3 regions of the Sorangium sp. So ce124 genome follow, and region 3 is predicted to be linked to each of the others. Evidence: riboswitches for the same ligand, from Rfam matches in the RefSeq annotation. Region 3 holds a riboswitch; each other region holds the start of a gene.
The links. Region 3 has a riboswitch for cobalamin ahead of WMF19_RS04975 (TonB-dependent receptor). Riboswitches for the same ligand answer to the same signal wherever they lie in the genome.

Region 1 (10,584 bases), 4.6 Mb from region 3:
CGCTCGACACGAAGGAGGGCGACAGGGTGGTCCCGTCGAGCTCCGACACAACGATGTTCGTCGACTGGTAGTCGCTCGTCACGATGACGACGCCGCTCTCGCACGCGTCGCCGTCGCCGCCGCCGTGGACGCCGCCCGTCGACGGCGGCGGTGAACCCACGTTGCAGCCGAGGAGCGGAATCGAGATCGCGATCGCAGATAGACTGATCTTCACCATGTTGACTCCAGTGTGAAAAACACGCTCCGTCCCGGGAGCGGATACCCGACGACATCCGTGCGCCGCGCGTCCAGGAGGTCCGCGACGCGACCCCTCACCGCGAGGTGCCCGCCGAGCCACCTCGCCTCCGCGTCGAGGTCGACGGTCGCTTGCTCCGCGATCACGCCGAGGCCTGCGGGATCGGCGTACCGGCTCGACTGGTACACGGCCCGGAGCTCGCCCGACGCGCCCGAGAACACGGCGCCGCCCGGGCGCTTCCACTCGGCGTGCAGGCGCGGCGCGACGACGAGGCGCGAGCGGAACGGGAGGATGTCGTTCCTCGTCGTCCGCGCCGGCGTCGTGTCCCGCGGGTCGAGCAGCGTCGCCGCGATCTCGGCGCGGAGGAACGGGGTCACCTCGACCCCGGCCAGGAGCTCTGCGCCCATGACGCGGGCGCGGCCGACGTTGTACGGGCTCACGTAGCCCTGGCCGGATTTCTCGTATGCGACGAGCCCGGAGACCGCGCTCCCGAACGCGAACGCGTCGATGAAGGCGCCGCGCACGACGGCGCCGCGCCCCGTCTGCGCCCGGATCCCGGCCTCGATCGTGGCGCCGGACTCCGGCTCGAGCTCCACGTTGCCGTGGACGACGCCGGAGACGCCGTACACCTCGCCGAGCGTCGGGACGCGGACGTAGCGGCCCACGGTCGCGAGGAGCCGGATCCGGTCGCTCCCCGCCTCCACGCCGACCCGCCCGGTCGGGACGAGCACGTCGCAAGGGCGCTCCCGGTCCGCGCCGGTGGCGTGGCACTCCCCGCTCGCGAGGGCGTGCAGCGCGAGCCCCTCGCCGAGGCGCACCTCCGCGCTGACAGCGCCGCGCGCGAACGAGCGCCGCGCCCGCGCGAGCGGGACGTCGTCCGGCGCGCGCGAGATGCCCTCGCGCGCGACCGAGAGCACGGGCCGCACCCGGAGCCGGTCGACGAAGGAGAGCGTCGCCCCGAGCGTCTGCTCCAGGCGGCGGCCGGCGAGGCGGAGCTCCGGCGTGAGCAGCGCGAGCTCGAAGAGGGGGTCGTGGACCTCCGAGCGCGCCTCGATGAACGAGGTGCGCGCCTCGATCGCGTGCTGCGCCTCGCCGCCGAACGGCACCCGCGCCACGACGGACGTCAGCGCGCGCCGCGACTCCCCCCGCGCTCTCCGGGACGGCAGGAGCGCGAGCCTCGGCATCCCCTGCTCGCGATCGGTGCCGTTCGCGATCACGTCGACGATCGCGCCGCCCCCGAGCTCGACGCGCGCGAGCGCCCACGCGTCGATCGTGCGCACGTCGGCGTTCTGCCGGCGCTCCAGGGTGTCGTCGCTCTCGTCGAAGAGCGTCCCGCGATCGTCCACGAACGTGTAGCGGTTCTCCGCGGCCTCGGCGCTCACCCCGACGATCGAGCTCACCGGCCCCGCGCTGGCGCCGGCGAACGCCCACCCGCGCCGCGCGCCGAGCGAGCCCGCCGTCGCCCCCACGCCGGCCGTCGTCCGGGAAGGCCGCCGCGGCTCGAAGAAGATCGCGCCGCCGGGGCCGAGGCGGTCGGCCTCGATGGGGGCGTTGCCGCGGTAGATCTCGACGCGCTCGATGAGCCAGAGGGGCACGAGCGAGAGATCCGCCGTCCCCACGACGTCGTCGTTCAGGCGGACGCCGGCGAGGTACACAGGCGTCTGCGTGGCGGTCGCTCCCCGGAGGGCCGCGGTCGCCGGCCCGCCGAAGCCGCCCGACTCCTCCACGCGGACGCCCGGCTGCGTGCGGAGCACGTCCGCCGCCCCGAGCCCCGCGCCGGTGAGGCGATCGCGGCTCAGCACCGACCCCGCGACGGACCTGTCCTTGGGCGGCGCGGGCGCGCGCAGGCGATCCCCCTCGACGCGCACCTCCAGCGGGGCTGTCTCCGGCGGAGCGACGGCGCGATCGCCCCCCTGCTCGCCCGCCGGCCTGCGCCGATCGTCGGCCCGGGCGGCATGCGAGGCTGCCACGGCGCTGCCGACCGCGAGCGCGAGCCAGCACGCCGCGCCGGCGCTCCGGCGCCGACGCGACCGACGATCAGAGGAATCAACCATTCACGCGCCGCCTGCCCGCGTCGACCCCGCGCTGCTCCGGGTGAGCCGAGAGCCGAAGCGAGGGGGCTGCGTGACGGGCCACGGCACCGCGCGCGAGCGAGGTGGTCGAGGGCCTGCGCGCCTTCCCCTCGAAGGCTCAGGTCAGCGCGCGCCAGCGCACCGGCGCGCGCACCTTCGGCAGGTCTTCGGACTCACGGGCGCTGCGGCCGTCGCCGGCCGCTCTCCTACGGATCACCGCTTCCCAGGCTGCTCTGGTGCATGCCCAGTGCTTCTTGGTGATCGTCGTTCCCGTTCACCGCTGCGGGGGCAGTCCCGGATTCTCACCGGGTTCCCTTTTCAGCTCGCCCGGCGATGGCCGGACGAGCACCGATGGCGGGGCGACTCGTCGCACCCGTCACGCAGGATGTCAACGCAGAAGCGAAGCCCCGGAACGCCCCGTCCACGGGCCCCACCGGCGGCACACACCCGAGACAGAATCGGGAGTCCCTTGACAGTCCTGCTCGGCCGTGCCATGAGTTACTTGAAACTGATTTTCTTTATCAGAATCAAGCGGCCCGAGACCTGACGTCCAGCGCCCGATGACCCGAGCCCACGTGGCTCTCGACGCCCATCGGAGCTGAATGTGACGAGTTCCATCTCGATGCCGGCCTCTGCCGCGCTGCCCGCGGTGAACGCAGGGCAGCTGTTGAAGCAATACACCCCCGAGTCGGCGTTCTTCTTCGCGTCGCCGACACGCACCCTCCTCGCGCAGGGCGTACACGACATGATCCTCGAGCCGAACGGCGCGGATCAGGGCGATCGCCTCGCGGACCGCGTGACAAGGGTGCTCGCGGCGGCCTCGAGGGCCGGCGCCGGCCAGGGCCTCCCCATGGTGGTCGGCGCGGTGCCGTTCAACAGCACGTCGCCCGCTCACCTCATCGTGCCGCGGACGATCCAGAGCGCAGGCCCGCTCAACCACACGTCGGAGTCGCCGAGAGCGCACCTGCCGATTGCCATCCAGGAGCTGCGCCAGGTCCCGGAGCCCCGCGACTACGTGCGCGGCGTCGAGACGGCGGTGGGCCTGATGCGGTCCGAGGTGCTGAGCAAGGTGGTCCTCTCCAGGATGCTGGAGATGGTCGTGCGAGAGCCTGTCGATCTCCGCCTCGTCCTCCAGCGCCTCTCGCAGCAGAACCGGAACGGCTACACCTTCGCCGCCAACCTCTCGGATCCGACCGCGGGGCTCTCCGGCGCGGAGCGCGGCGTCGCGATGTCGCGCGCGCGGACGCTCCTCGGCGCGAGCCCGGAGCTGCTCCTGTCGCGCTCCGGGCTCCGGGTGATCGCCAATCCGCTCGCCGGCTCCGCGGTCCGCAGCCCGGACCCCGACGAGGACCGCCGGCGGGCGATCGCCCTGCTCGCGTCCGAGAAAGACCGGCACGAGCACGCCATCGTCGTCGACGCCGTGGCCGCCGCGCTCCGGCCGTTCTGCCGGCGCCTCAGCGTCCCCGACGAGCCTTCGCTCACGCAGACCCCGACGCTGTGGCACCTGTCGAGCCGGCTCACCGGGGAGCTGCGCGATCTCTCGATCTCCTCGATGAAGCTGGCCACAGCGCTGCACCCGACCCCCGCGGTGTGCGGATACCCCACGGACCGCGCCCGCGACGCCATCGAGGCGATCGAGCGGTTCGATCGCGGGTTCTTCACGGGGCTCGTGGGCTGGTCCGACGCCAGCGGCGACGGCGAGTGGGCGGTCGTCATCCGCTGCGCCGACGTCGCCGGCCGGGCGCTCCGCCTCTATGCCGGGGCCGGGATCGTCATCGGCTCGAACGGCGAGCACGAGCTCGCCGAGACCACCGCCAAGCTCGGGACGATGCTGAACGCGCTCGGCCTCGACAAGGCGCCGGAGAGGGCATGAGCTCTCCGGAGGAAAGCCGGCAGGCGCCCGCGCAGGCGCGAACGCAGGCGCTCGACGGCTGGACTCCGTGGCCGGCCGAGATGGCCGATCTCTACCGGCGCGCCGGCTACTGGCGCGGCGAGACCTTCGGGCGCCTGCTCCGCGAGCGGGCCGCGCGGCACCCGGATCGGGTCGCGCTCGTCGGCGGCGATCGCCGGGTGAGCTACGGTGAGCTCGATCGGCGCGCCGATCGCCTCGCCGCGGGCCTCCTGCACCTCGGGCTCCGGCCGGGGGATCGCGTCGTCGTCCAGCTCCCGAACATCGCGGAGTTCTTCGAGGTGTGCTTCGCGCTCTTCCGGCTCGGGGCGCTCCCCGTGCTGGCCCTGCCCGCGCACCGGCGCGCCGAGATCGCGTACTTCTGCGAGCACACAGGGGCGGTCGCGTACGTCATCGCCGACCGGGACGGCGGGTTCGATTACCGGGAGCTGGCGAGCCAGATCCGGCGCGACGTCGGGACCTTGCGGCACGTGCTCGTGGCCGGCGAGCCGGGCGAGCACACGGCGCTCTCGAGCCTGGACCGGGAGCCCGTCGAGCTCCCGGAGCCCGCCGCGGGGGACGTCGCCTTCTTCCAGCTGTCCGGCGGGAGCACCGGCGTACCGAAGCTCATCCCGCGGACGCACGACGACTACCTCTACAGCGTGCGGGCCAGCGCCGAGATCTGCGGGCTCGACGAGGGCAGCGTCTACCTCGCGGTCCTCCCCGTCGCGCACAACTTCACGCTCAGCTCGCCCGGGAGCCTCGGCGCGCTCCACGCCGGCGGCCGCGTTGTGCTCTGCCGCCGCCCCAGCCCGGACGAGGCGTTCCCGTGGATCGAACGGGAGCGGGTCACGCTGACCGCGCTCGTGCCGCCGCTGGTCTCGGTCTGGCTGGAGTCGGCCCGGACGGCGCGGCACGACCTGTCGAGCTTGAAGGTGCTCCAGGTGGGCGGCGCCAGGCTCCCCGCGGAGGTCGCGCGCCGCGTGGGGCCGACCCTGGGCTGCAAGGTGCAGCAGGTGTTCGGGATGGCGGAGGGGCTCGTCAACTACACCCGCCTCGACGACCCCGACGCCATCGCGCTCGAGACGCAGGGCAGGCCCATCTCGCCCCACGACGAGGTCCGCGTCGTGGACGACGACGACCGCGACGTCGAGCCCGGGCAGGTCGGCCACCTGCTCACGCGAGGGCCCTACACGATCCGCGGCTATTACAGGGCCGACGCGCACAACGAGAAGGCGTTCACGCGCGACGGCTTCTACCGCACGGGCGATCTCGTGCGGCGGACCGCCGCCGGCTACCTCGTCGTGGAGGGCCGCGCCAAGGATCAGATCAACCGCGGCGGCGAGAAGATCGCGGCCGAGGAGGTCGAGAACCACGTCCTCGCCCACCCGGCGGTGCGCGACGCGGCGCTCGTCGCCATGCCGGACGCCCACCTCGGCGAGCGATCGTGCGCGTTCCTCGTGGCGCGCGGGCAGCCGCCGCCGGCGAGGGAGATCAACGCCTTCCTGCGCGAGCGCGGCGTCGCCCAGTACAAGGTGCCCGATCGCATCGAGTGGCTCGACGCCCTCCCGACGACGAGCGTCGGCAAGGTGGACAAGAAGGCGCTCCGCCGGTGGATCGCCGACAGGCTCGCGCAGGGAGCGCGCGCCTGAGAGGACAGCGCGGGCCGAGGCGGCGCAGCGACGCCCGCGGCCCGTTCCATCGACAGGAGCGCTGCGACCAGAAGAGACGAGGAGAGAGAGGAACGACCATGGCCATCCCCCGCATCCAGACCTATCGCATGCCACGAGCCGACGAGCTCCCGGAGAGCCGGGCGTCATGGCGGCCGGATCCGGGGCGCTCCGTCCTCTTGATCCACGATATGCAGGAGTATTTCCTCGGCTTCTACGACGCGAGCGCGTCCCCGATGGTCGAGCTGATCGCCAATGCTCGCCTGCTTCGGGAGCGGTGCGCGGCGAGCGGGATCCCGGTCGTCTACACGAAGCAGCCCGCCGAGCAGACGAGGGCCCAGCGCGGTCTGCTGACGGATCTCTGGGGGCCCGGGCTGACGCAGCAGCCCGACAAACACGAGATCGTGCGCGAGCTCGCGCCTGGAAGCGCCGACACCGTGCTCACCAAGTGGCGTTACAGCGCCTTCCAGCGGACGGAGCTCCTGGATCTCATGCGCCGGTGGGGCCGCGATCAGCTGATCGTGTGCGGCGTGTACGCGCACATCGGGTGCCTGCTGACCGCGTGCGAGGCGTTCATGAACGACGTCCAGCCGTTCCTCGTGACCGACGGGACCGCCGATTTCTCCCGGCAGCAGCACGACATGGCCATCACCTACGTCGCGCAGCGGTGCGGCGTCGCGCTGCCGACGAGCGACGTCCTCGCCGCGCTCGCGCCCCGCGAGCGGGCGAGCACCCTGCGGCGCGAGGCGCCGGCGCCGCTCGGGGGGACGCAGGACCGGACGCCGTGGGTCGAGCGCCTGCGCGGCGAGGTGGCCGAGGTCCTCGACCAGCTCCCCTCGGCGATCTCCGATCGCGACAACGTCCTCGATCTGGGGCTCGACTCGATACGGCTCATGACGCTCGTCGAGCAGTGGCGCGCCGCGGGGATCGACGTCGCGTTCGTCGACCTCGCCGAGCTGCCGACGCTCGGGCACTGGTGGGAGCTCCTGTCGACCCGGCTGCCGCGCGAGGCGAGGCCGGCGCCCCGGCACCGCGCGGAGGCGCCCATCCAGGAAGCTACAGGCTGACCGGCCGAGCTTGCCCCACGACGGCTTCCCCATGGCACAGGTCACCATGAATCGCGTCGCGACATCCCCGCCCGGGCCGGTGGCGCGCACCCCGCCGCGCCTGCTCGAGGTGCTGTGCACGACCGCGATCTCCCCCCGCATGCGGCGGATCACGCTGGGCGGCGAGGCGATCGCGGGGTTCCCCGCGCGCTGCGGCGGCGCGCACATCAAGGTCTTCTTCCCGCGCGGCGACCAGGCGGCGCCGGAGCTGCCCACGCTGGGCCCGGACGGCCCCGTCTGGCCTCCGATGCCGCGGCGGCCGATCACGCGCACGTACTCGGTGCGCAGGTACGACGCGCAGGCCGGCGAGCTGGGCGTGGACTTCGTCCTGCACGGGGACGACGGCCCCGCGTCGCGGTGGGCCCACCACGCCAGGCCGGGCGACCGCATCGGCATCGCCGGACCGGGCGGCCCCGATCCGATGCTCGGTCCCGCGGACTGGTACCTCCTGGCCGGCGATCTCTCCGCGCTGCCGGCCATCGGCGCGCTGCTCGAGGCCCTGCCGAAGACGGCGCGCGGCCACGCCGTCGTCGCGGTCCCCGACGCGGCGGACGTGCAGGAGATCGATCACCCGCCGCACGTCGCGCTGACCTGGCTCTACCTGCAGGGCGAGCACGCCCCGGGCCCCCGGCTCGAGGCGGCCGTCCGCGCCCTGGGGTGGCCAGACGGCCGCGTCTTCGCCTGGGTCGCTGGCGAGTCGTCGTCCGTCGTCGCGATCCGCGATCACCTGCTCGACGAGCGCGGGCTCGGGCGCGGGGCGCTGTACGCGATCCCCTACTGGAAGGCCAGCCAGTCCGAGGAGGCGTACCACGCGGAGCGGCACCGGATCATGGACGGGCTCGACAGGGCCTGACGGGAGCGAGCGATGGAGTTCAAACACAAGGCAGCGCTCGTCACGGGCGCGGCCCAGGGGATCGGCGAGGCCGTCGCCCGGAGGCTCGCCGCGCGGGGCGCCGCGGTGACGGCCATGGACGCGAACCGGGAGCGCCTGGGCGCCGTAGTCGCCGATCTCCAGGCGAGCGGCCATCGCGCCGCGGCGTTCGTAGTGGACGTGGCCGACGGCGAGGCGGTCGAGGGCGCGGTGGAGCGGATCGAGCGCGAGCTCGGCCCGCTCGAGATCCTTGTCAACGTGGCCGGCGTGCTGCGCGTGGGCGGCGCCCTCTCGCTGAGCGACGACGACTGGGAGCGCACCTTCGCGGTCAACACCAGGGGGGTGTTCAACGTGAGCCGGGCCGTGGCGCGCCGCATGGTGCCGCGCCGATCGGGGTCGATCGTGACGGTCGGGTCCAACGCCGCGCGCACGCCGCGGATGAACATGGGCGCTTACGCCGCCTCGAAGGCCGCCGCGGCCCAGTGGACGAAGTGCCTCGGCCTGGAGCTCGCGCAGCACAACATCCGGTGCAACGTGGTGTCCCCTGGCTCGACGGACACGCCGATGCAGCGCGCGCTCTGGGCGGACGATCGCGGCGCTCAGGCGGTCATCGCCGGCGCCCCCGAGGCGTTCCGGCTGGGTATCCCGCTGCGCCGGATCGCCACGACGGATGACGTCGCCAGCGCGGTGCTGTTCCTGCTCTCGGACGAGGCCCGGCACATCACGATGCACGACCTCTGCGTCGACGGCGGCGCCACGCTGGGCGCGTGATCGTGGTCTGGCTTCGTTCGAGCGAGGAATGAGCCGCCAAGGACGCCAAGAAGATAATGAATTTATAATCTTGGCGTCCTTGGCGTCCTTGGCGTCCTTGGCGTCCTTGGCGGTTCATTTCTCTGGTTCCGCGCTGTTCGGTGTTCTAGGGGCCTTCCTTCGCGACGTTCCCGAACAGCGCGTCCGACGCCGTGCCGACCATCACCACCGCGGCGAGCGCAACGGCGGCGGCGATCGCGAGGGCGCCGAGGACCCGCGATGGCTTCATCTGCCACCACATGGCGAGGCCGCTGAGCGCCCACACGACCAGCGTGATCCCGGTGATGTCCGCGAAGAGCGCCCAGAGCCAGGCCACGCCGCCGTGCACGGGGAAATGATGCGTCTTGTGAAGCGTCTCGAGCACCTCGACGAAGCGAGGCCACCCCCGCGCGCCGGCGGGCCGCCCGTCGAGCCGCCCCGTGCCCAGGTTGTATGTGACGTTCCAGGCGCGGCCGTCCGCGTCCCGCATACCGAAGCGCAGCTCGGGGTTGATCTTCGGGTGCGCGCGCAGCGGCCCCGCGGCGTCGACGCCGATCCTGGGCAGGAGATCCTTTATCTGCTCCTGCACCGCCGCCATCCTGTATCCAGGCAGGTCGATCGCGACGCCGGCGAACGGGGGCGCGGGGGCCTCGGGCTCGGGGGGATGGCTGGAGACCGTCGCGCTGCCGTCGTCGAGGCGCAGGATCACCACCTGGCGTCCCCCGCCCGCGCTCGGCGCCGCGAGCAGCGGCCACCCGGAGAACGCCCCTGGGGTCCCCGGATCGAGCGTGTAGCGCGAGGGCGAGCCGGCGTTGAGCTGCTCGACGACCTGGCGCGCGAGCTCGCCGGGATCCCAGGGCTGGAACCCGGTGAGCGCCGACAGCTGCTCTCCCGAGAGCGACCGGCTGTCGATGTCTCGCCCGATCTGCGGGTGATTGAAGAGCGTGCCGCTGATCCCGAACAGCAGTATCCAGGGGAACAGCAGCAAGCCCAGGTACATGTGCACGCGGCGCACGACCTTCATGATCGCGCCGTAACGCGGCCGCCCGCGAGGGCCCCGTGGCGAACGGGGCCCTCGCGCGGCGTCGTCCCTCATCGCTTCTTCGTGATCGGGCGCGAGCGTCATCGGATCTTCGCGACGGAGAACGTGAGCCCAGGCGCGCTCACGCCCGCCTCACCGGGCCCGTCCTCGCCGATCTCGCGGAGCGTCGTCGACTCCTGGCCCTCGAACTCCAGCAGGTAGGTGCGGTCGCCGAGCGCGACGGACAGGACGCTGCCGCCGCCGGGCGCGGCGTCGAGCACCGTGGCGGTCGGCGTATCGCCGAGCGTCACGCTGGCCCACCGCCACGCCGCGGCGCTCGCCAGCACGCGCGGGTGGGTGTCGTCGGCGATCGCGAAGAGGCTCTCGTCGAGCACGCGCAGGAACGCCTTGCCGTCCGGGCCACCGAGGAGCGAGCCGGCGGTGTCGCCGTCGAACAGCGCGCTCAGCTCGACGTGGAACTCGGGATCGAACTGCCTCGTCTCGGGGTTGAAGCGCAGCATGCACGGGGCAGCAGCGTTGTCGGGGTTGAGCCGGTGCACCGCCGCGCCGTACGCCTCGGTGGCCACGTAGATCATGCCGTCGGGCCCCTCGATCCCATCGCGCACGTAACCGCAGCGTTCGTCGGTGACGACGGTCGCCTCGTCCGTCGTGCTGTCCACGACAATGACAGCGGCCACGCTCGGGACCTCCGGGCCGACGCGCCACCCGCCGAAGGTGATCACGTCGTCGCCCTGGCGAAGCGGCGGCGAGGAAGAATAGGTGAGCGTGGCGTCCGGGATCACCAGATCCTCGAGCGGAATGTCTCCGGTCACCGTCATCTCCGCGGGATTCCAGACGACCACCTGGGCGGTGGGACCATCGAAGAAGTACGCCTTGGTCTCCGAGACGAAGTGGAACTGCGTGCCGTACTC
Region 2 (7,966 bases), 4.6 Mb from region 3:
CCTCGCCGAGGTCGTGCAGCACCGCGGCGAGCAGCGCCAGCGCGCGCACGGCGTGGACCTTGTCCGCGGCGCGACCGGCGCTCCCCGCGGCGCCTCCGGCGATCTCCGCCGATCGCTCGAGCAGGCCGCGCGCCCCGGTCAGGTTGCCCCGCAGCCGCTCGGTGTACGCCAGCGTGCGCAGACCCATCGCGAGCAGCGCCGGGTCGCCCAGCGCGCCGGCGAGCTCGTTGTGCGCCTCGTAGCAGGCGCAGGCAAACGCGAGATCCCCGAGCGCACCGGCGTAGAGCCCCGCGTCTCGTACACGAGCGACGCGCGCACCCGCGAGGGCAGCGAGGCCGGCATGCCGCGGGGATCGTCGCCGCCGGCGAACGCGCGCAGGATGCGGGCGCCCCGGGCCATGTCGCCGAGCTTGAGCCCGAGGTGCGCGAAGCCGCCGAGGGCGAGCGCGTAGATCTCGTACGCCTCGCCCGCCCGCCCGGCGCCGAGCAGCTCGGTGAGGATGGCCTCGTACGCGTCGACCGCCTCGCGTTCCCGCGGCGCCCGGCGCGGCGCCTCGTCGAGGCGCGGCGGCGGCGCGGCGCTCCCCGCGGCGTGGACGCGCTCCGGCGGCACGCCGAGCAGCGACTTGAAGTGCTGCCGCACGAAGGGGTGCGTCGAGTAGCAGCGCTCGCCCGGGCGCGCCGCGAACACGAGCCCCAGCCGCTCCAGCCGGGCGAGCCCGCGCGCGAGCTCCGCGGCGCCCCACCCCGCCATGGCGCCCGCGATCTCGCCGCCGGCCCGCACCAGCTGAAGCAGCGCCTCTTCGCCGGCGCCGCCGGGGAACACCGAGAGGCGCGCGAGGAGGTCCCGCTCGCCCGGCGGCAGCGCGCGCGCGTAGGCCGACAGCACCGAGCTCAGGCGGCGGGCGAGGACGTCGTCGTGCTCGGCCTCGGCGAGGTGCGCCGCTTGCGCCGCGGAGAGCCGCCCCGCGTCGCCGCCGAGGAACGCGCCCACGTAGGAGCCGAGGACGGCGACCGAGAGCGCGTGGCCGCCCGTCCTCTCGAACAGCGCGCCGAGGGCGCCGTCATCGCCGTGGATGCCCCAGCGGCGCAGGAGCGACGCAGCGTCGCCCTCGCAGAGCGGCTCCGGCCGGATCGTCGCGAGCCCGCCCTCGGCCCAGGCGGACAGATCCGCGAGCTCGAAGCGCGACGTGACGAGCGCCCGCGCGCCGCCGAGCCCGGACGCGACAGCGCAGAGCAGCCGCCGGAGGAGCGCGTCGTGGAGCTCGCCGTGCGCGCGCCCGGCGCCCCCTTCGGCCTGCACGGTCTCGAGCCCGTCGAGCACGAGCAGGTGCGGCGGCCCCTGCCCCAGCGCCTCTTTCAGCTGCGCGAGCTGCTCTCCGGGCGCCACCGGTGGCCGCGGCGCCCCCGGACCCGAGCCGCCTGCGCCCGGCGCGAAGTAGGCCGCCGCCTGGTCGAGGAACGCCTCGCTCCTGGGGTCGTCGTAGAAGCTCCAGACGAGCACCCCGCCGGGCCGTGGGGCATCGCCGAGCCCCTGGAGGAAGCGCTCGGCGATCGCGGTCTTGCCCGCCCCGCCCACGCCGAGGAGCGCGATCACCCGGGGGCACGGCGGTGACGCGTCGGCCCACGCGGAGAGCCGGTCGAGGATCTCCCCGCGCCCGACGAAGTGCCGCGCTCGCTGGAGCGTGTGCGCGTGCAGCGGGCGCCACGCCGGGGCGAGCGCCTCCGCGGCCTGGCTCGCTGCCCCCGCTTCCTCTGCGGCGGGCTCCGCCCCCGGCGCCGCCTCGGCCCCGACGACGAGCAGCTCCGCCTCCGCGAGGCCGAGCTCGGCGCCGAGGCGCTCGATGATGCGCCGCCGGGACGGGCTCCGGACCGAGAAGCCGAGCCGCGGATCGTTGACGGCGCCCGACTCGTAGCGGCGGTAGGTCCGCACGTCGACGCCGATCGACGCGGCGACCTGCTCCTGCGTCAGGTCGAGATCGAGCCGCGCCCGCTGGAGGAGCGTGTGGTTGAAGCTGACCGCGGGCTCCGCGCTGCGGCCCACCCTGGAGACCCGTGCCATCGGTGCGAGCGCTCGATCATCGGCGATGCGGCGCTCTCCTGTCCACCGCGCTGCCCGGTCCTGCCCGGTCCTGCCCGGGTCCCGCCCTTCCGGATCCGGTCCGCCCGGGCCCACGCTCCACGCATGAGCACCCTGCACGCCGAACGAACCGCCCAGTGCACCGACTACACCGACAATCTCCGCATCTTCACGGTGACGAACGTCCTGTCGCCCGACGAGTGCGAGGGCTTCATCGCGCTCGCCGAGGCGCGAGGCTTCGAGCAGGCGCCGATCGGAGGGACCGAGATCATCCACCTCGAGGTGCGCAAGAACGGCCGCGTCATCGTCGACGATCCGGACCTCGCCACGAGCCTCTGGGAGAGGCTCGCGCGGTGGATGCCACCGAGCTTCGGCCTCCACCGCGCCGTCGGGCTGAACGAGCGCTTCCGCTACTATCGGTACACCGAGGGCGAGTATTTCAACTGGCACGGCGACGGGTCGTTCGTGCGATCCGACGGCGAGCGGAGCCTGTTCACCGCGATGATCTACCTGAACGACGACTTCGAGGGCGGCACGACCGATTTCTGGGGCGGTCGGAGCATCGCCCCGCGGCGCGGGATGGCGCTCCTGTTCGAGCACCGCCGGCTCCACCGCGGCGCCCCCGTGACGCGCGGGAGCAAGTACGTCCTCCGCAGCGATGTGATGTACCGGCGCGGATGATGCCGGCGCCTCGCCGAGGCGCTCGGCGCCTCACCAGGGCGCCGCGGTCGCGCGGACGCCGAGCGCCTCGGCGAGGCGCGGCAGCACCTCGCCGGCCCGGGCCTCGATCTTGAGCGCGCCGAGCTCCTCGCCGCGCGCGGAGCCGAGGTTGATCATGGCGATCGGCATGCCTCGCTGCGCGGCGCGCAGCACGAAGCGGTAGCCCGAGAAGACCGCCAGCGACGAGCCGACGACGAGGAGCGCGTCCGCCGCGTCCACGAGCGCGAAGGCCGCGTCGACGATCGGCCGGGCCACGTTCTCGCCGAAGAAGACGACGCGCGGCTTGAGCGGCCCCTCGCAGCGGAGGCACGGCGGCGCCCGGAAGCCCGCCACGTGCTCGGCGGGCAGGTCGGCGTCGCCGTCGGGGGCGAGGTCGGCCGCGAGGCGCAGCCAGCCGGGGTTCTGCGCGAGGAGCCGCTCCTGGAGGGCGGCGCGCCGCTCCATCGCGCCGCACGCGAGGCAAGCGACCTCGGAGAGCGTCCCGTGCAGCTCGATGACGCGGCGGCTGCCCGCGGCCTGGTGGAGGCCGTCGACGTTCTGCGTGATGAGGCCGTCGAGATGCCCGCCGTGCTCGAGCTGCGCGAGGGCGCGGTGGGCGGGGTTCGGCTCGGCCCTGGAGAACCGCTCCCAGCCGATCACGGCGCGCGCCCAGTACCGCTGCCGGATCTCGGCCGAGCGGGAGAACTCCCGCCCCTGGATCGGGTTCCGCGCGCGGCGCCGCGTCTCGGGACCTCGATAATCCGGGATGCCGGACTCGGTGCTGCACCCCGCGCCCGTCAGCGCCACGATCCGCTTGCCGCGCAGGAGCGCGACGAGGTCGTCGAGCGGATCGGCCGGACGCGCTTCGCTGAGCGGCATACGCCCGGGTTGTGGCCCGTCGCTGCGCGCACCGCCAGCGTCGACCGTGCAATCATGCAACCGAGCAAAGGAGCTCCCCCACAACATCTCGCTTGACCGGCTCACTACACCACCATATGTAGTGCCCATGTTGGTGCCTCGGGCTTCGGCCCGGGGCTCAAAAGGGAACCCGGTGCGAATCCGGGGCTGCCCCGCAGCGGTAAGCGAGAACGACCTCCACGACGCGCACTGGCCCTCGGGCTGGGAAGCGGTGGACCGTAGGAACCCGGCGACAGCCGGAGCGCTCGTGAGCCCGAAGACCTGCCAACATCCTGCGCTGGGGAGACATCCCGCGCCGGTTTGACCTGGAAGCCTCGTGGGAGGCGGGTAGGTCCGAGCTGGCGCAGACTCTCGCGCTTGTCCCGGTTCCGACCCCCTCCCGCGTTGTCTTCCTTTCGCCCGCGGGGGCGAGCGGTCGGTCCGAGGGCTCCTCCAAAGAGCCTGGCGCACCCGTGCGCATCGGCTGGCCTTCTCGTTCTCGCGGCATCGACGCGAGCGGTCCGTGACCGCTCGGGACGAGCACGACGAGGAGGATGCCATGCTGAACGAACCGTTGGTGAAGAGCAACGGCGCGGCGCCGTTGCGCGCGCCCCACGCACTCCACGCGCCCCATGCGCCCGCCATGACGAGCGCCGGCGCGGAGGAGACGCACCCGCACACGACGATGCGCGTGAAGAAGCGCAACGGCTCGAGCGAGCCAGTCGACGTCAACAAGATCGTCCGGGCGGTGAGCCGCTCCTGCGCGGCCCTGTCCGACGTCGACGCGCTCCGCGTCGCGACAAAGACCATCAGCGGCCTCTACAACGGCGCGACGACGCGCGAGCTCGATCAGCTCTCCATCCAGACGGCGGCGTCGCTCATCGCCGATGAGCCCCAGTACGCGAAGCTCGCGGCGCGCCTGCTCGCGACCTACATCGACAAGGAGGTCCGCAATCAGGAGATCCACGCCTTCTCGCAGTCGATCGCCGTGGGGCGGCGGCTGGGCCTCATCAACGATCGGCTCCACGGCTTCGTCGCGCAGACCGCCCGCAAGCTGAACGACGCCATCGAGCCGGGGCGCGACCACGAGCTCGAGTACTTCGGCCTGCGGACGCTCTACGACCGCTACCTGCTCAAGCACCCCGAGACGCGCCTCGTCATCGAGACGCCGCAGCAGTTCTTCCTGCGCATCGCGTGCGCGCTCTCCGAGACGGCGGCGCAGGCCGTCGAGCTCTACCGGCTCTTCTCGTCGCTCGATTACCTCCCGAGCTCACCGACGATGTTCAACGCCGGGACGAGCCACGAGCAGCTCTCGAGCTGCTTTCTGCTCGACTCGCCGGACGATCACCTCGAGACCATCTACCAGCGCTACACCGACGTCGCGATGCTCTCGAAGTTCTCGGGCGGCATCGGGCTCGCCTACCACCGGGTGCGCTCGCGCGGCTCGCTCATCGAGAGCACCAACGGGCACTCCAGCGGGATCGTGCCTTGGCTCAAGACGCTCGACGCGTCCGTCGCGGCCGTTAACCAGGGCGGCAAGCGCAAGGGCGCGTGCTGCGTCTACCTCGAGCCGTGGCACGCCGACGTCGAGGAGTTCCTCTCGCTGCGCGACAACACGGGCGATGAGGCCGCGCGCACGCACAACCTGAACCTCGCGAGCTGGGTCCCGGACCTCTTCATGAAGCGGGTCGAGGCCGACGGCGACTGGAGCCTGTTCGACCCGAAGGACGTGCGCGATCTCCCCGATCTCTACGGGGAGGAGTTCGATCGTCGCTACGTCGAGGCCGAGCGGGCGGGCCTCGCCAAGAAGACGATGAAGGCCCGCGAGCTCTACGCGCGGATGATGCGCACGCTCGCGCAGACCGGCAACGGCTGGATGACGTTCAAGGACAAGTCGAACCGCGCCTGCAACCAGACGGCGCTGCCGGGCCGGATTGTGCACCTCTCGAACCTCTGCACCGAGATCCTGGAGGTGACCTCGAACGAGGAGTCGGCCGTCTGCAACCTGGGCTCGATCAACCTCGCTCGCCACACGACCACGCTGGCGGACGGCGCGGTCGCGTTCGACTTCGAGAAGCTCGCGCGCACGGTGCGGACCGCGGTCCGCCAGCTCGACCGCGTCATCGACCTCAACTACTACCCCATCCCCTCGACGAGGCGATCGAACCTCCGCTGGCGGCCTGTCGGGCTCGGGCTCATGGGCCTGCAGGACGTGTTCTTCCAGATGCGCCTGCCCTTCGACGCCCCGGCCGCGCGGGAGCTCTCCAGGCGGATCTCGGAGGAGGTGTATTACCACGCGCTCTCGACGTCCGCGGACCTCGCGGCGGAGAAGGGGCGACACCCGGCGTTCGACGAGACGCGCGCCGCGCGCGGAGAGCTCCAGTTCGACGCGTGGAACGTCGTCCCGGAGGACACGGCCCGCTGGGAGGCGCTCCGCGCGCGCGTCCAGGCCGAGGGGCTCAGGAACTCGCTGCTCGTCGCCATCGCGCCGACGGCCACCATCGCGTCGATCGCGGGCTGCTACGAGTGCATCGAGCCGCAGGTGTCCAACCTCTTCAAGCGCGAGACGCTCTCTGGGGACTTCCTGCAGATGAACCGCTACCTGGTCGCGGAGCTCAAGCGGCTCGGCGCGTGGAACGACGCTGCGCGCACCCGGCTCAAGCTCGCGGAGGGCTCGGTCCAGGGCATGGACGAGCTGCCCGAGCAGCTGCGCGCCGTGTACCGGACCGCGTGGGAGATCCCGATGCGCTCGCTCATCGACATGGCCGCGGATCGCGGCGCCTTCATCGATCAGAGCCAGTCGCTGAACCTCTTCGTCGAGAACCCCACCATCGGTCAGCTCTCGAGCATGTACTTCCACGCATGGAAGAAGGGGCTCAAGACGACCTACTACCTGCGATCGCGCCCCGCGACGCGCATCGCCAAGGCGACCGTGGAGGCGGCGCCCGACCGCACGCCCGAGGGCGGCGCCGCGCCGCGCCGCGAGGGCGGCTGGGGACAGGCGCCGCCGGCGAAGGCGGCCGCGGACGTGGCGTGCGCGCTCGAGAACCCCGAAGCCTGCGAGGCCTGCCAGTGAGCCGCGTCAGCCGCCCCGCGCGCCTCCTGGATCCGGGCCAGTGCCTCACGCTGCGCCCGATGGCCTATCCGACCTTCTTCGAGATGTACCGCTCCTCCATCAAGAACACGTGGACCGTGGAGGAGGTCGACTTCTCCACGGACGTGGGCGACCTGCGGAAGATGACCGACGCGGAGCGGCACCTCGTGCAGCGCCTCGTCGCGTTCTTCGCCACGGGAGACTCCATCGTGGCGAACAACCTCGTCCTCAACCTGTACAGGCACATCAACGCCCCGGAGGCGCGGATGTACCTGTCGCGGCAGCTCTACGAAGAGGCGCTTCACGTCCAGTTCTATCTGACGCTCCTCGACACGTACATCCCCGATCCCGAGGACCGTCACCGCGCCTTCGCGGCCGTCGAGAACATCCCCTCGATCCGCCAGAAGGCCGATTTCTGCATGCGGTGGATCGATTCCATCGAGTCGCTGGGCCGGCTGGACTCGCGCGCCGATCGGCGGCGGTTCCTGCTGAACCTCATCTGCTTCGCCGCGTGCGTCGAGGGGCTCTTCTTCTTCGGCGCGTTCGCGTACGTGTACTTCCTGCGCTCGCGCGGCCTGCTCCACGGGCTGGCCGCGGGGACGAGCTGGGTCTTCCGCGACGAGAGCGCGCACATGCGCTTCGCCTTCGAGGTCGTGAGCACGGTGCGGCGCGAGGAGCCCGAGCTCTTCGACGCCGGGCTCTCTCAGTCGATCCTCGACATGATGGATGAGGCGATCGCCTGCGAGGCCCGGTTCGCCGAGGATCTCCTCGGCGCCGGCGTGGCGGGCATGTCGGCGCGCGACGTGCGCCGCTACCTCGAGTTCTGCGCCGACCAGCGGCTCGCCACGCTCGGCATGCCGAAGCGCTACGGGGCGAAGAACCCGTTCTCGTTCATGGATCTCCAAGACGTCCAGGAGGTCACGAACTTCTTCGAGCGCCGCGTCTCCGCGTACCAGGTCGGCGTCTCCGGCGAGGTCGTCCTCGACGCCTCGTTCTGACGTCGATCAACCTACCGCCCGCGGGGCCGATCAGAGCCCGCCGATCCCTCGCGGCGGGAGCCCGATCTCCGTGTCGACGGTCGCGTCCTCCAGCGGCTCGAGCGCGCCGTTCGCCGTCACCTGCCAGCGCCGGAGCTTGTTCCTCTCCGCGTCGCTCAGCAGGCAGACGTCGCCGCAGCCGGGCGAGCAGTGGACGCCG
Region 3 (10,584 bases):
TGCCAGAAGTCGGCATACTCGTGGGAGGCGACCCGGAGCCACGTGTACTCGAATTGCCGGGTGCGCCACGCCTCGCTCAGCAATGCCCCCTTGCCAGGGCAGAGCTCCTCCGCGAGCGCGGCGATCGGCCGCGGATCGAAGATCGGAAAGGCGTCGAAGGCGACCGCCTTGATCCTCGACCCCGCCGCGGGTCGCGGCGGCGCCGGCCCATGCTGCGCGGCACAGGAGGTGTTCGCGGCCGGGGCAGAGCCCAGGAAGCCCGCCGCGGCCGTGCCGGTCACGCGGTGGAGAAACTCACGACGATTCGTCAGCTCGTCTGCCTGCCCCGCTACCTCGGCGACGCGACCGCCGGCCTCCGCCTGCTCTCGCCGCCCTCGCCGCCGCCAGGGCGCAAGCTGTGGCTCGGGGTGCACCGCGATACGCGCGGGGTGCCGCGCGTGAAGGCGCTCGTCGCGTTCGTCGCCGACGCCCTCGGGCCGCTCCGGAGCGCCCTCGACCCCGGCGCGCGGCCGCGCGCGTCAGGCGGCGAGCGCCCCCGCTACCGGCCCTGATCGCGCTGACACGCCCTGAGCTCCTCGAACGGCGCGTCGCACGTCTGGGGCAGGAAATCGGTCCTGCACTCCCGATCTCGCCCGCTCAGGCAATCGAAGAGCGACGCGATCGACGGCGCGAGGAACTCGCAGGGGATCCGGTCCGCGGAGACGATGGTCTCGCCCATGCAATCGAAGAAAGGAGCGGTCTGCGCGTTGCAGGGGCGCTGCTCGGAGAGCAGGTCGGCGCAGCGCTCGTGACACCGGAGCTCCGGACACGTGACGCCGTCGAAGAGCGAGCAGAAGAAATCGCACGAGGCCTTCTGCTCTTCGATGGATGGCCCGCCGGAGCTCGCCGACGGCGACCCCACGGCCGCGCCAGCGCCCCCGGCGCCGTCGGAGCTCTCGGGGAGCCCGTCGACGACGACCGCTCCGCCGCAAGCGCCCGCCCCCGAGAGCGCGACGACCGAAGCTAGGAGAGCGAAGAGCGGCGTCGTTCTCATCAGGGCATCTTATAGCGCGGCAAGCACGGCAGGGGCGCGCGTCGGACGTCCCGCGCGCCCCCCGCCGCTCACTCCACCGCCTGCGATTGCTCGATCGCGTCCTCGCGGCGCTCGCGGCGGTTGCACGCGAGCACCTTCTTGCGGACGCGCACCGCGTCGGGCGTGACCTCGACGAGCTCGTCGCCGTCGATCCACTCCATCGCCGTCTCGATCGTGAGCAGCCGCGGGCTGGCCAGGAGGACGTTCTCGTCCTTGCCGTGGTTGCGCACGTTCGACAGCTTCTTCTCCTTGATGACGTTGACGTCGGTGTCGTTCGGCCGGTTGTGCTCGCCGATGATCATCCCCTCGTAGACCTCGACGCCGGGGACGATGAAGAACATGCCGCGCGGCTGCAGGTGGTGCAGCGCGTACGGGGTCGCCACGCCGACGCGATCGGCGACGATGGCGCCTGTCGGGCGGCGCATCATCGGGCCGCCCCAGGGCGCCCAGCCGTCGAACATCGTGTTGAGCAGGCCCGTCCCGCGCGTCGCTGTCAGGAACTCGCCGCGGAAGCCGATGAGCCCGCGCGACGGCACCCGGAACTCGAGGCGGGCGCGGCCGAAGCCGGGGTTCGTCATCTTCACCATCCGGCCGCGCCGGGAGCTGAGGCGCTCGGTCACGATGCCGACGTAGGTGTCCGGCACGTCCACGACCACGAGCTCGAGCGGCTCCATCACCTCGCCGTCGATCTCGCGCGTCACCACCTCGGGGTTCGAGAGCTGCATCTCGTACCCCTCGCGCCGCATCGTCTCCACGAGGATCGCGAGCTGGAGCTCGCCGCGGCCGAGCACCACGAACGTGTCGGGCACCTCCGTCGGCTCCACCCGGATCGCGAGGTTCTTCATCGCCTCGCGCTCGAGCCGCTCCTTCAGGTGACGGCTCGTCAGGTACTTCGACTGCTTGCACTTGCCGGCGAAGGTCGACGTGTTGACGCCGATCTTCATCTTGATCGTCGGCTCCTCGACGACGATCCGCGGCAGCGCCTCGGGGTGCGCCGGATCCGTGATCGTGTCGCCGATCGTGACCGCGTCGATCCCGGCGATCGCGATCACCTCGCCCGCGACGGCGCTCTCGACCGCGACGCGCTTCAGCCCCTCGTAGGCGTAGAGCATCTTCACGTAGCCGCGCGACTGCCCGCCCTCGCCGAGGAGCGCGACGTCGGCGCCGGACCGGGCGGTGCCGCGGACCACGCGGCCGACCGCGAGCCGGCCCACGTACTCGTCGTGCGTCGTGTTGCAGACGATGACCTGGAGCGGACCGTCGGGGTCGCCCGAGGGGCCGGGGACCCGCTCGAGGATGGTCTCGAAGAGCGGCTCGAGGTCCTTCGCCTCGTGCTCGAGCTCGCGCTTCGCCTGGCCGAACTTCGCGATCGCGTAGAGCGTCGAGAAGTCCATCTGCGCGTCGCTCGCCTCGAGGTCGCAGAAGAGGTCGAACACCTCGGAGAGCACCTCGTGGGCGCGCGCGTCGCTCCGGTCGATCTTGTTGATGACCACGATGACCGGGAAGCCGCGCTGGAGGCACTTCGAGAGCACGAAGCGCGTCTGCGGCAGCGGGCCCTCGGCGGCGTCGACGAGGAGGAGCGCCCCGTCGGCCATCATGAGCGTGCGCTCGACCTCGCCGCCGAAGTCGGAGTGGCCGGGCGTGTCGACGATGTTGATCTTGACCCCGCGGTACCGGATGCTCGTGTTCTTCGCGAGGATGGTGATGCCGCGCTCCCGCTCGAGGTCGTTCGAGTCCATGACCCGCTCGGCCACGACCTCGTTCTCTCGGAAGGCGCCCGACTGGCGGAGCATGTGATCGACGAGGGTCGTCTTCCCGTGGTCGACGTGGGCGACGATGGCGATATTGCGGAGATCGTTACGGGGCATATACGGCGGCGGCCGTGTAGCACGCGACCCACGGAGGAGCGAGCCCATCCTCGCTAGAGCCCGAACGTTCGGCCTGCACGGCAGCGGCGCGGCAGCCGCGCAGGGAGGCGCTCGGATGGAGAGCGCGAGGCGCGCGCGTGGCGCGGGCGAGCCCGCGCCGGGCGGGCGAGGGGAGCGGTAGCGATTGACAGCCGAAGGCGCGCGGCCATAGGGTGCGCGCCGCGCTGGTGCCCGGGCGTTCGCCTGGGCCGAAGAGGGAACCCGGTGAAATTCCGGGGCTGCCCCGCAGCGGTAAGCGAGAACGACCTCCACCCCAAGCACTGGCCCGACGAGGGCTGGGAAGCGGTGGACAGTAGGGAGCCGGCCAGGCCGGAGCGCTCGCGAGCCCGAAGACCTGCCAGCGCCCGGCGGCGGGAGACATCCGGCGCCGGTTCGACCTGGGAGCCTCGAGGGAGGCGGTGAGGTCCGAGCCGGTGCAGCTTTGCCTCTGCCACGTCCCGGATACCGAACCGCCCCCGCGTCGCCTTCCGGTCGCCCGCGGGGGCGAGAGGTCGGTCCAGCGCACCGTGCGATGGCCAGCCATTTCGTCCTCGCGGAGCTCGACGCGAGCGGCCCGAAGCCGCTCCGCGCGATTGCGGCGAAGGAGGACACGAATGCTGCGCGAGACGGTCACGACGAGCCACGGGCACCGCCATCCATTTCATCTGCTCGCCGCGTTATCCATGGTGCTGGCCGCCGCGCGGCCCGCGCGCGCCGAGGGCGACACCCCCGAGGCGCCCGCTGCTCCGCCGGAGGCCGCCGCTGCAGAGCCCTCCGGTGAGGGCACGCCCGCGGGCGACGCCGCGATCGAGGTCACGATCCAGGCGGAGAAGCCGGGCAGCGAGGCCGCGTCGCGCGTCTCCGTCGGACACCGGGAGCTCGAGCTCAGGCCGAGGCTCCGGCCGGGCGACATCCTCGAGTCGGTCCCCGGGCTCTTCGCCGTGCAGCACGCGGGCGGCGGCAAGGCGAACCAGTACTTCCTCCGCGGGTTCGACGCGGACCACGGGACCGACGTCGCCTTCTTCGTCGACGGCGTGCCCGTCAACATGGTCAGCCATGGCCACGGGCACGGCTTCACCGATCTCTACTTCATGATCCCGGAGCTCGTGACAGGGCTCGACGGCTACAAGGGGCCTTATTACGCCAGCATCGGCGACTTCGGGACGGCGGGCGCCGTCAACCTGCGCTTCGCCGAGAAGCTCGAGGAGAGCTACGCGCAGGTCAGCCTGGGGCAGTACGGTATCCAGCGCGGCCTCGTCATCGCCTCGCCGGATCTCGGCGACGCGTGGCGCGCTGTGGCCGCGGCGGAGATCTACCGGAACGACGGGCCGTTCCTGAGCCCGGAGCGGCTCAAGCGCTTCAACGTGTACCTGCGGGCCACGCACGATCTCGGTGACACGGGGAAGGTCCAGATGACATGGATGTCGTATGGATCGACCTGGCACGGCTCCGGCCAGATCCCCGCGCGCGCCGTTTGCGGCGAGGGCGAGCAGGGCGGGCTGAACCCGCCGCCGTCGGCGTTCGGACAGCCGTGCATCGACCATTTCGGCGCCGTGGATCCGACCGAGGGCGGGGCGACCGAGCGGCACATGGCGTCCCTCGCCTACTCGACGGCGTGGCGGGACGCCGATCTGAGCGCGCTGGCCTACCTCGTCCGCTACCGCTTCACGCTGTACTCGAACTTCACGTTCTTCAGCGAGGACGCCGTCCACGGCGACCAGATCGAGCAGAACGACGACCGCACCGTCGGGGGCGCCGATCTCCGGTTCCGCAGGCAATACGAGATCGGCGGGGCGAGGTTCACGACCTCGCTCGGCGCGCAGATCCGCGCGGACGCGATCGACAAGTCCCTCCACCACGACGAGGCGCGCGAGCGGCTCGAGGAGAAGAGCAGGACCCACGTCGACGAGAGCCAGATCGGCGTCTACATCGAGCAGGACGCCCGGCTCCGGCGCTGGCTCCGCGTCGTGCTCGGGGCGCGCGGGCAGTGGATCGACGTCAACGTGGACGACCCGGGCGAGGACCTCGAGGCGACGGGGAACAGATCGAGCGGCACCCGGGGGCAGATGCAGCTGCTCCCGAAGCTCACGGCGATCGTGTCGCCCGTCGAGGGGCTCGATCTCTTCGCCCACTTCGGGCGGGGCTTCCACTCGAACGACGCGCAGGGCGCGGTGCTGGGCGAGGGGGCGGCGACGCTGATCACGCCCGCGACGGGCTACGAGGTCGGCGTGCGGGTCGCGCCCTTGCGCGGGCTGTCGCTGAGCGGGGCCGGGTTCCTCCTCGACGTGGACTCGGAGCTTGTGTGGAGCGGCGACGCGGGCGCGACCGAGCCGTCGGGGCAGACGCGGCGCTACGGGATCGAGATCGGCGGGCGCTACCGGCTCGGGAGCTGGCTCTTCGCGGACGTGGACGCGACCTTCACCCGCGCGCGCTTCCGCGAGAACGCCGGCAACGCGAGCGCGGTCGCCCTCGCGCCGACCCGGACGCTGACCGCGGGCGTCGGCGTCCGCCCGACGTTCGGCGCGTTCACGCCGTTCGCGGCGCTGCGGGTCAAGGCGATCGGCGCGCGGCCCGCGACCGAGGACGAGTCGCTCACCGCCGAGGGGTTCACGGTCGTCGACGCCAACGCCGGGCTGCGGTGGAAGCACGTCGAGGTGGCCGTGGACATCCAGAACCTCTTCGACACGACGTGGCGCGAGGTCCAGTTCGCGAGCGAGTCGCGGCTGCCGTACGAGCCGGCCGCGGTCACGGGGATCCACTACTCGCCGGGGTGGCCGTTCACGGCGATCGGGCGGGCGACGCTTTACTGGGAGTAGAAGCAGCGCCGCCTGAAGCGATGTCGACTCCGACGGCCCGCGCCGTCCCCGCCGCGCGCTCCACTCCACTCATGCCGGGTGGTCCGCAGGAATGCGCGACAACCCTGCTCTCGACCCATCCACGGCGCCGTCATGGCCCCTCCACGCTGCGGCTGGCCGGGGAGCTGGGGCGCCGTGGCGCTCGCCAATAGCGGTGTCTCGAGGTCGGGTGGCTCGCGCTGGACACGCTCGATGGCTCCACAATCGATGAGTCCGCCTTGACACGCTCGAGCCGCTCCAGCGGGTCGCGGTGGCCCTGCGCGGCCGCCGGCGGACGCTCTCGACGCCGGCTCATATGGCCATTGCTGTGCTCGTCACTCGCCGCTGCCAGCCGCCGCGATGACGGCTCGCGGACGCGGAGAGCAGGGCAGGAAGGGAGAGCATGGCGTGGCGAACGTGTAACCATGCTGTAGGCTGTGCCGCATGGATCCGACAGGGCTCGGCGCCGATCTGCAGTTCCGCATGCTGGTCGAAGGCGTGAAGGACTACGCCATCTTCATGCTGGACACCGAGGGTCGCGTGATCACGTGGAACGCCGGCGCCGAGCAGATCAAAGGATACTCCGCGCAAGAGGTGATCGGAACGCACTTCTCGCGCTTCTATCCGGCCGAGGCGATCGAGCGGAAGTGGCCACAGACAGAGCTCGCCGAGGCGCGGCGCGTGGGCCGCTTCGAGGACGAAGGCTGGCGCGTGCGCAAGGACGGCTCGATGTTCTGGGCGAACGTCATCATCACGGCCCTCTACGGCCCCGACGGCGAGCTGCGCGGCTTCGCCAAGATCACGCGCGATCTGACCGAGCGCAAGCGCCAGGAAGAGTCGCTGCGGCACAGCGAGGAGCGCTTCCGCACGCTGGTCGAAGGCGTGAAGGATTACGCCATCTTCATGCTCGACCCCGAGGGCCGGGTGGCCACGTGGAACGCCGGCGCGGAGCGGATCAAGGGATACTCCGCGCAAGAGGTGATCGGCACGCACTTCTCGCGCTTCTATCCGGCCGAGGCGATCGAGCGCGGCCGGCCAGAGACGGTGCTCGCCGAAGCGCGGCGCGAAGGCAGCTTCGAGGACGAAGGCTGGCGCGTGCGCAAGGACGGCTCGTCGTTCTGGGCGAACGTCCTCGTCACGGCCATCCGCGGCCCGAGCGGCGAGCTGCGCGGCTTCACCAAGATCACGCGCGACCTGAGCGAGCGCAAGCGCCTGGAGCAGATGGAGTCCAACGCGCGCCAGATGGAGGAATTCGTGGCGATGCTGGCGCACGAGCTGCGCAATCCGCTGGCGCCGATCGCCAACGCGACAAGCGTCCTCAAGCTCGAAGGCAAGGACAACGCCCAGGTCGTCTGGGCGGCCGGCCTCATGGAACGGCAGCTCGGTCAGCTCGTGCGGCTCGTCGACGACCTGCTCGACGTGAGCCGCATCACGCGCGGCAAGATCGCCCTCGAGTCCAAGCGCATCGATCTCGCCGACGTGGTGACGCGCGCGGCGGAGGCGTCCCGGACCTGGATCGACGCGCGCGAGCAGGTCCTCGAGGTGCAGCTGCCCGCCGAGCCGCTCGCCATCGTCCAGGGCGACCTGGCGCGGCTCACGCAGGTGGTGAGCAACCTGCTGCACAACGCGGCGAAGTTCACGCCGCTCCGCGGCTCGATCCGGGTCACCGTGGAGGCGGACGGCGCGCACGCGACGCTCCGTGTCCGCGACAACGGCGCGGGGATATCGCCCGAGCTGCTGCCCCAGGTGTTCGACCTGTTCACGCAGGGGGATCGCGGCCTCGATCGCTCCGAGGGCGGGCTGGGCCTCGGATTGACGATCGTGCGCCGGCTTGTCGAGCTGCACGGCGGGACGGTCCAGGCGCTCAGCGAGGGGCCCGGCCGCGGCAGCGAGTTCATCGTGCGATTGCCGCGGCGGACGCGCCCTCTCGCGCCGCCGACGGTGGGCGCGCCCGCAACGCAAGCCGGGCGCAAGCTGCGCGTCCTCGTCGTCGACGACAACCGGGACTCGGCCGAGAGCATGGCGCTGCTGCTGAAGCGCATGGGCCACGACGTGCATGCGGTGTTCGACGGTCCTTCAGCGCTCGATCTCGCGGCGCAGCTCCAGCCGGACGTCGTGCTGCTCGATATCGGCATGCCGGGCATGACAGGGTATGACGTCGCGCGCGCGCTGCGTCGCATTCCGGGCCTCGCGGGCATATCGCTGTTGGCGATGACCGGTTACGGCCAGGAAGCGGACCGCCGCATGAGCCGTGAGGCCGGGTTCGACGTGCACCTGGTCAAGCCGATCCGCGCGGACGTGCTGAAACAGCACCTGGCGGACATCGCCGCTCGTTCCGGAGCCGGCTGAGCGCCTCATCCCATCGCGCGCCCCCGAGGTAGGGGCGATTCCGCCGTGGCGTCGGCAGGCACCATCCGAGCGGTTCGTCGCCCGCTGTAAGCTGCGCCCGGCCGCCCCGTTGCGGAGAGGTGCGCCACGGCCATCTCGCCGAGGCCTCTTCAACGAGGGCTCCCATGCCGTTCTCTGTCCACACGACCCACGCCGCGGCGCGCTGGCGCCTGTCCACGGCGTCCGCCCCGCTCTTCCTGGCGCTCTTTTCGCTCCTCCTCCTCGCGGGCTGCGGCCCCCGCCTCGTCCCGTTCACGCACGAGCTCCGGGTGCAGCACGACCTGAGCGACAGCGACGTGAAGAACCTCCAATTCTACGTCTCGCACCAGATCGCGCTGCGACGCGAGCTCACAGCGGAAAGCTCGCAGGTGACGAGCAGCCACAAGCTCCTGCTCATCTCCGGGAAGGTCATCGAGGAGGTCGTCGTCGAGGAGCGCACGCCCGGCGTCGTGGTCGCCGCCCGCGGCGGCGCCCTGTCGGTGAGCTTCGAGCCCGGCGCGTCGCTCACGTTCTCCGCAAGCCCCGAGCCCTTCGCCTCCTCGCCGCCCGCGCCGTCGTTCCCGGGCTTCGCGACCCCGCCCGACCCGTTCCCCGGCAACGCGGAGCCGCTCCTCGCCAGCCCGAGCGCGGCCGGTGACGGCGGCGAACCAGGCGGCAACTACTGGCTCGCGGCCGGGCCTGGCCGCGAGATCCGTTACCAGGGCAAGGTGTTCTCGGCGATCGAGGACAGCCTGCGGGCGCACCTCCTGATCGACGCCGACGCGCTCGACGAGGTCGTCGAGCGCCGCACCGTCCTCCCGGGCGTCCGCCTCCCCGGCCGCTGACGCGCCCCGCCGCGAGGCGGGGGCGCCGTTGCGAGGGCGCGCGCCCTGCGCTTCCATGCCGCCCGCCTCGTGACCACGCCGCCGCCGCCCCCGACCGCCGTGCTCCGCGCCCCGCGCGTTCGCGCAGAGCTCGTCGCGACCGGCTGGGAGCTGTTCTCGGCGCTCCTGTTCCTCTCCGCCGTCGTCCCCGCCGCCCTCACCACGCCGTGGCCGGCGATCCTGCTGCTCGCCTCCCTGGCCGCCTCGGCCGCGCTCTCGGGCGCGCTGACCCGCCGCGGCGACCGCGGCTTCGCCGTCGCCGCGGCGATCCGCACCCTCTCGTGGCCGCTCGCGGTCTTGCCGCTCGCGTTCCGAGGCGCCCCGACAGGGCCCCCCTCCTGGCCAGGGCCGCTCGGGATCGGCCGCGCGACGCCGCCGTCGTGGCTCGGCCTCCTGGTGACCGCGGTCGCCTTCGGCGTCATGGCGGGCGGCATGCGCCGCGCGATCTACCGCGCCCTGCTCCGCGAAGGCGCCGTCGAGGGCGGCGCCGGAGACGCCGCCTCGGCGCGCGCCCTCGCCGCGGCGCTCCGGCCGAGGCTCGCGGAGTCGGCTGCGACCGCGGGCATCGTCGGCGGGCACGTCATGCTGCTCTTCTGCGTCGCGTTCCTCCGCACCCAGAGCCAGGTCGTGTTCCAGGCGTGGTTCGAGGTCGTCCCCCTCCTCGCCCTCTCCGGCACCCTCGGCTTCACCCTGGCCGTGCGCCCCGCCACGCGCCCGACCGTGGCCGCCCTCGCGGCCGGCCCTTCCGGCGACCGCGCCCTCCTCGGCCGCGGCCTCGCCGGCGCCGAGCGGCTCCCCGACGTGCTCGCCTCCTTGAACTTCGCGCTGTGGCTCGGGTGCACCGCGATCGGCATGGCCTACGTGCGCGTCAGCGCCACCTCCAGCGTCGCCGACGCGCTCATGCAGCTCGGCTTCGGCGCCCTCTTCGCCTTCGGCGTCTCGTTCTACCAGCGCGCCTGGCACAAGGACTCCGTCTCCCGCGCGGTGGACCTCCTGCGCGCCTGGACGGGCGCGCCCGAGCACGGCGGCGCGCCCCCGATGCCCCTCCGGCGGCGCATGCTCCGCGACTTCGGGCTGCCCCTCCTGTTCACGGGGCTCCTCTCGCTCTTCTCCTCGATCGGCCTCTACCGCGCGCTCGCCACCGGCTCGTCCTTCGACGAGGACTTCAACGCCATCGCCGCGCTCTTCGCCTCGCTGTCCCTCCTCGTCCTCGCCGCCCTCGGCGTGGTCGCGCGGGCGGCGCGCGAGCTCTCCCGGCCGATGGCGCGGCTCGCGCGCGCCGCCGACGAGGTCGCGCGCGGCGAGCTCGACGCCGCCGTGCCGCGGCTGTCGGGGCCGAAGGAGGTCGTGGGCCTCGGCGAGAGCGTCGAGCGCATGCGGCAGGCCCTGTCCCGGACGATCGCCGAGCTCGAGGCCGAGCGCGCCGGCCTCGAGGAGAACGTCGCCGCGCGCACCGCCGAGCTCACGCGCGCCCTGTCCGAGCTGAAGCGGGCGCAGGCCGCGCTCATCCAGGGCGAGCG

Region 1: linked by a shared signal. The riboswitch ahead of WMF19_RS22280 (TonB-dependent receptor domain-containing protein) and the one ahead of WMF19_RS04975 (TonB-dependent receptor) in region 3 are both predicted to bind cobalamin.
Region 2: linked by a shared signal. The riboswitch ahead of WMF19_RS22265 (ribonucleoside-diphosphate reductase subunit alpha) and the one ahead of WMF19_RS04975 (TonB-dependent receptor) in region 3 are both predicted to bind cobalamin.

Annotation. Positions count from the first base shown of each region.
Region 1 covers NZ_CP150312.1:5,954,703-5,965,286, forward strand. Annotated here, with positions in the region: gene WMF19_RS22275 (hypothetical protein) at 1-217, opposite strand, end outside; gene WMF19_RS22280 (TonB-dependent receptor domain-containing protein) at 211-2,205, opposite strand; cobalamin riboswitch at 2,449-2,675, opposite strand; gene dhbC (isochorismate synthase DhbC) at 2,930-4,180, shown strand; gene WMF19_RS22290 ((2,3-dihydroxybenzoyl)adenylate synthase) at 4,177-5,847, shown strand; gene WMF19_RS22295 (isochorismatase family protein) at 5,946-6,932, shown strand; gene WMF19_RS22300 (siderophore-interacting protein) at 6,964-7,824, shown strand; gene WMF19_RS22305 (2,3-dihydro-2,3-dihydroxybenzoate dehydrogenase) at 7,837-8,613, shown strand; gene WMF19_RS22310 (PepSY domain-containing protein) at 8,759-9,655, opposite strand; gene WMF19_RS22315 (hypothetical protein) at 9,754-10,584, opposite strand, start outside.
Region 2 covers NZ_CP150312.1:5,945,890-5,953,855, forward strand. Annotated here, with positions in the region: gene WMF19_RS22245 (hypothetical protein) at 1-187, opposite strand, end outside; gene WMF19_RS22250 (helix-turn-helix domain-containing protein) at 139-2,061, opposite strand; gene WMF19_RS22255 (prolyl hydroxylase family protein) at 2,185-2,760, shown strand; gene WMF19_RS22260 (NAD-dependent protein deacetylase) at 2,791-3,657, opposite strand; cobalamin riboswitch at 3,772-3,979, shown strand; gene WMF19_RS22265 (ribonucleoside-diphosphate reductase subunit alpha) at 4,235-6,751, shown strand; gene WMF19_RS22270 (ribonucleotide-diphosphate reductase subunit beta) at 6,811-7,767, shown strand; gene WMF19_RS22275 (hypothetical protein) at 7,798-7,966, opposite strand, start outside.
Region 3 covers NZ_CP150312.1:1,346,748-1,357,331, forward strand. Annotated here, with positions in the region: gene WMF19_RS04955 (haloacid dehalogenase type II) at 1-281, opposite strand, end outside; gene WMF19_RS04960 (hypothetical protein) at 285-551, shown strand; gene WMF19_RS04965 (hypothetical protein) at 539-1,033, opposite strand; gene typA (translational GTPase TypA) at 1,102-2,988, opposite strand; cobalamin riboswitch at 3,149-3,356, shown strand; gene WMF19_RS04975 (TonB-dependent receptor) at 3,594-5,795, shown strand; gene WMF19_RS04980 (hybrid sensor histidine kinase/response regulator) at 6,258-8,162, shown strand; gene WMF19_RS04985 (DNA-directed RNA polymerase) at 8,327-9,025, shown strand; gene WMF19_RS04990 (sensor histidine kinase) at 9,095-10,584, shown strand, end outside.